Regions from separate parts of the Streptomyces sp. NPDC044063 genome, predicted to be linked through region 1. Evidence: riboswitches for the same ligand, from Rfam matches in the RefSeq annotation. Region 1 holds a riboswitch; the other holds the start of a gene.

Region 1 (2,192 bases):
CGTCGAGGCCGACCTCGACCTCGACCGTGGGGTTGCCTCGCGAGTCGAGGATCTCGCGAGCTACGACGACGTCGATGGACGGCACGAGGGTCTCCTTCGTGTGTGCTGGAGTTCTGCGACACGAGCCTAACGGGCGCCGGGGGCTGCGCCCGCCCTTGGACCGATCACCGGACCGAAAATTGGCACAAAAGCCGAGATCACCGGATGAATCGTCGGTGTGTTCGCTCAACGAGGACGGGACTTCGCGCCGGCCCGGCGGGCGGAAACGGCGGAGCCCCGCCCCGATGCGGCTCGGGGGGGAAGGCGCATCGGAGCGGGGCGGTCCGTCGGACGAGTGCGGGCGTGCTCAGCCGAGGTGCAGCATCTGGCCCGGGTAGATCACATCGGCATCGTCGATGATCTTCTTGTTGAGCTCGTAGAGCTTCTCCCAGCCGCCCTTGACCTTCTTGGCCGTGGCGATCGAGCCCAGGGTGTCGCCCTGCTTGACCTCGTACTCGCCGTCGCCCTTCTTGAAGGTCGGGGTCTTGGCGTGCTTGCCCGGGGTCTGCTTGCCCGTGGACGGGGTCTCGGTGCCCTGCGACGGCTTGGCGTGCTTGCCGGACGGGCGCTGGCCACGGTCGGCGTGGGTCTTGGTGGAGGTGTCGCGGTCGCCGGTGGACTTCGACGGCTTGGACTTCGAGGAGCCGCCGGAGACGTCGATGTCGGGGGCCGGGCCGCCCTTGCTCAGGCCGACGCCGCAGCGGGGCCAGGCGCCCGGGCCCTGAAGGGCCAGCAGCCGCTCCGCGACGGCGATCTGCTGGGCCTTGCTGGCCTGGTGGGGGTACGAGGCGTACTTGCCGCCGCCCGCCGCGTCCCACGAGGACTTCGAGAACTGCAGGCCACCGAAGTAGCCGTTGCCGGTGTTGATCGACCAGTTGCCACCGGCCTCGCAATTGGCGACCTTGTCCCAGGCCTGGACGGAGGCGGCGCTGGCGGAGGTCGCGGCCATCAGCGGGGCGGCGACGGCCACACCGGCGACACCGGCGAGGGTGGCGACCCGGACGGCCTTGGACGGACGGCGGTGCTTGCCCTTGGACATAAGTCGGTTTCCTCACCGACGCCTACGAGGTGAGCTGTCGGGTTCGGGCTAGTGAGTTCGCCCGGCCCGGTCCGCTGGCGCGCACCGGGGCTTCACCCCAAGCCGTTCCGGTCCTCCGGCCGTTGGCCGTCGTGCCGTTCCGGCGCCTTACCGTGGTTCCCCCGCTCCTGCCTACGGCGCTTGCGCGACGACTCCCCCGGCCGCCGGCAGGATTCGGCGTGGCGACCGAGGTGCTCGCGATGGCGAGCGGTGACGACGTTAAACACAGGCGGCCGACAGGTTCAAACCCCTCTTTTCAGCCACAGTTGCTTGTTATGACCACTGAGAGAGGATCATTTCCGCAGGTGGGAGAAGGGTTTCGAGCAACGGACGGGGAGATTCCGGGCGTAGCGGAACGAGACCCATGTCTCACTTTCGACTGGAACGGACATTCGCCCCGTTCCGCCGCCCGAACCCCCGCGCTACTTCCGGATGTCGAGCCGCTGACCGGGCTGGATGACGTCCGGGTCGGAGCCGACCACCTTCGCGTTCTTCTGATAGATCGTCTTCCAGCCGCCGTCGACCGCGTTCTGCTGGGCGATCTCCGACAGGTTGTCACCGGGCCGCACGGTGTAGCCGGACGGGCCGCCCGGGGTCGTCCGGGCGTCGCCGCGCGAGGCGCGGTCGTCGTCGCCGGAGCGCGACGGCTCGGCCCGGTGCCGGCCGGTGCCCGCCCCCGGGTCCGTGTCCGCGCCGGCGGACGGGCCGGCGGACGGGGTGGCGCCGTCGGCGGGCGTGCCGGAGGGCGACGTGCCGGGCGCGGGCGTGCCCGAGGGGCTGCCGGACGGGGTGCCCGACGGCGTGCCCGAGGGGGTTCCTGACGGAGTGCCGGACGGAGTGCCCGACGGGTCGGTGGACGGGTCCTTGCGGTGCTTGCCGTTGCCGTCGCCGGGCGTACCGGTCGACGGGGTGCCCGTGCCGGGCGTCTTCGACGTGTCGGGCGCCGGGTGCTTGTCGTCCGAGCCGGGCGTGGACGGCTTGCCGGACTCGTGCGCGGGCGTGGACGGCACGGGACGCTCGTGCCCCGGCTTGTGCGACCCCTCGGGCTCGGGCGCCCGGTCCAGGCCGCCGGGGT
Region 2 (2,192 bases), on a different contig from region 1:
GGCGCTCCCGCCGAGCCCCGGCCCGTCCCGGCCGTCACGGCCCACGACACCGGCCGTGTGGTGATCGTGGACCGTCCCGGCGCGGTCCAGACCCAGCTGCTCCTGGGCCGCACCGGCCCGGACCGGCACGCGAGCGTCTGGCCCGCCCAGGTGCTCGGCACGTACTGCCTGGGCGGCACGCTGACGTCCCGGCTGGACCGTGTGCTGCGCGAGGAGAAGGGCTACACCTACGGCGTCCGCGCCTTCGGCCAGGTCCTGCGTTCGGCGCCCGACGGCACGGGCACGGCGCTGCTGGCCATCAGCGGCTCCGTGGACACCCCGAACACCGGCCCGGCGCTGGCGGACCTGTGGACGGTGCTGCGCACCCTCGCGGCCGAGGGTCTGACCGAGGCCGAGCGGGACGTGGCGGTGCAGAACCTGGTGGGCGTCGCCCCGCTGAAGTACGAGACGGCCGCCGCCGTCGCGGGCACCCTGGCCGACCAGGTCGAGCAGCACCTGCCGGACGACTACCAGGCGCGGCTGTACGAACGCCTCGCCGACACCGGCACGGTGGAGGCCACGGCGGCCGTCGTGAGCGCCTTCCCGGCCGACCGGCTGATCACGGTCCTGGTCGGGGACGCCTCCGAGATCGCCGAGCCCGTCAGGGCGCTGGGTATCGGCGAGGTGACGGTCGTCCCGGCCTGATCCCTTGATCTGACGGGGCGTCAACCCTGCTGTCCGCCGCTCTCCCTGGGCCGGACATTGCCGGACATGTGAGACGCGTGGGCCCATCGGGGCCCACGCGTCTCCTTTATGCCCGTTTTCTCGCGGTGGTTGCATGTTGGTCGTGTGGCGTACGTCATAAAAGCCCGGTTCTGTTTGCCGTTCGAATCTGACGCCGATTAGCGTCAGGGCGGCAGTCCGTCAGATCGGAGCCGCAACCGCGGTCCCGGGCAGCCATCGCCGAGTCCCCGAGGCGCCAGCCGAAGGGAGCCGGGGACCCATCAGTCCCTGGGGTGAATCGGTTCCCTTTCACGAGGGCACCGTAGGAGACCTTCCTGCTCCGAACCCGTCAGCTAACCCGGTAGGCGAGAGGGAAGGAAAGGATCGCCCATCCATGGGGAAGCACCGCCGTCCGAGCCGAGCCGCGCGCGTCAGCGCCAATGTCGCGGGCATAGCCACCCTGACCGCCGCCGGTGTGGTCGCCGGCGTCGCCGCCCCGGCCTTCGCCGCCGGTGACGAGACCCGCGGCCCCGAGGACACCGGGCTGACCCAGGCCGTCGTCATGAGCGACGTCATGGCCGGCAACGTCGACGCCCAGGCCGAGACCCAGCGCAGCGCCGCCGACGAGGCCGCCGCCCGCCTGCAGGCCGAGGAGAGCGCTAAGAAGAAGGCCTCCGAGGCCAAGGAGCGCCACGCGGAGGCCGAGCGCAAGCTCAAGGAGGAGCGCGAGGCCAAGGAGCGTGCCGCGCGTGACGAGGAGCGCAAGCGCCTCGGCACCTACGTGAGCCCCCTCGACGGCTCCTACGTCTCCACCTCCTACAAGGCCTCCAGCGGCCTGTGGAGCTCCGGCAGCCACACCGGCATCGACTTCCACGCCGAGACCGGCAGCTCCGTCCACGCGGTCGCCGCCGGCACCATCGTCGAGGCCGGCTGGGGCGGCGCGTACGGCAACAACGTCGTCATCAAGCACAACGACGGCACCTACACGCAGTACGCCCACCTCTCCTCGATCGACGTCTCCGTCGGTCAGACGGTCACCCCGGGCCAGCAGATCGGCCTCTCCGGCGCCACCGGCAACGTCACCGGCCCGCACCTGCACTTCGAGGCCCGTACCGGCGCCACCTACGGCTCCGACATCGACCCCATCGCCTACCTCGCGGCGCACGGCGTCAACGTCTGACCCGCGACGCGCGCACCAGGCCCCGGCCCCACGGCCGGGGCCTTCTCGCGCTTCCGCCGGGGGTGCTGGCCAAAAAATATCCATGATTCACCGGCCCCATCGGAAATCACCGGGGATTGCCATAGAGTCGCTGAACGGATGTCAATGGGCCGACCCGCTCGGCCGATTAAGTCGTAAAGCGGAGGTGCAGCCATGCGGGGCCGTACGTGAACGGCGGTGGTGAAGCGGCGCACGAGGGCCGCCGCATTTCCGCGCACGCCGTGTGCACGGCGATTCGCGACGACATCGTCACCGGTGTTTTCCCGCCCGG

What was found. Region 1 has a riboswitch for cyclic di-AMP ahead of AC07BS_RS25955 (transglycosylase family protein). Riboswitches for the same ligand answer to the same signal wherever they lie in the genome.
Region 2: it holds a riboswitch for cyclic di-AMP, as region 1 does, so the genes downstream of both, AC07BS_RS12130 (M23 family metallopeptidase) here and AC07BS_RS25955 (transglycosylase family protein) in region 1, are expected to answer to the same signal.

The regions. Positions count from the first base shown of each region.
Region 1 covers NZ_JBWKFM010000024.1:53,628-55,819, reverse strand. The annotation lists gene eno (phosphopyruvate hydratase) at 1-85, opposite strand, end outside; gene AC07BS_RS25955 (transglycosylase family protein) at 347-1,078, opposite strand; cyclic di-AMP (ydaO/yuaA leader) riboswitch at 1,083-1,267, opposite strand; gene AC07BS_RS25950 (transglycosylase family protein) at 1,540-2,192, opposite strand, start outside.
Region 2 covers NZ_JBWKFM010000007.1:185,949-188,140, forward strand. The annotation lists gene AC07BS_RS12125 (M16 family metallopeptidase) at 1-684, shown strand, start outside; cyclic di-AMP (ydaO/yuaA leader) riboswitch at 931-1,085, shown strand; gene AC07BS_RS12130 (M23 family metallopeptidase) at 1,097-1,882, shown strand; gene AC07BS_RS12135 (GntR family transcriptional regulator) at 2,089-2,192, shown strand, end outside.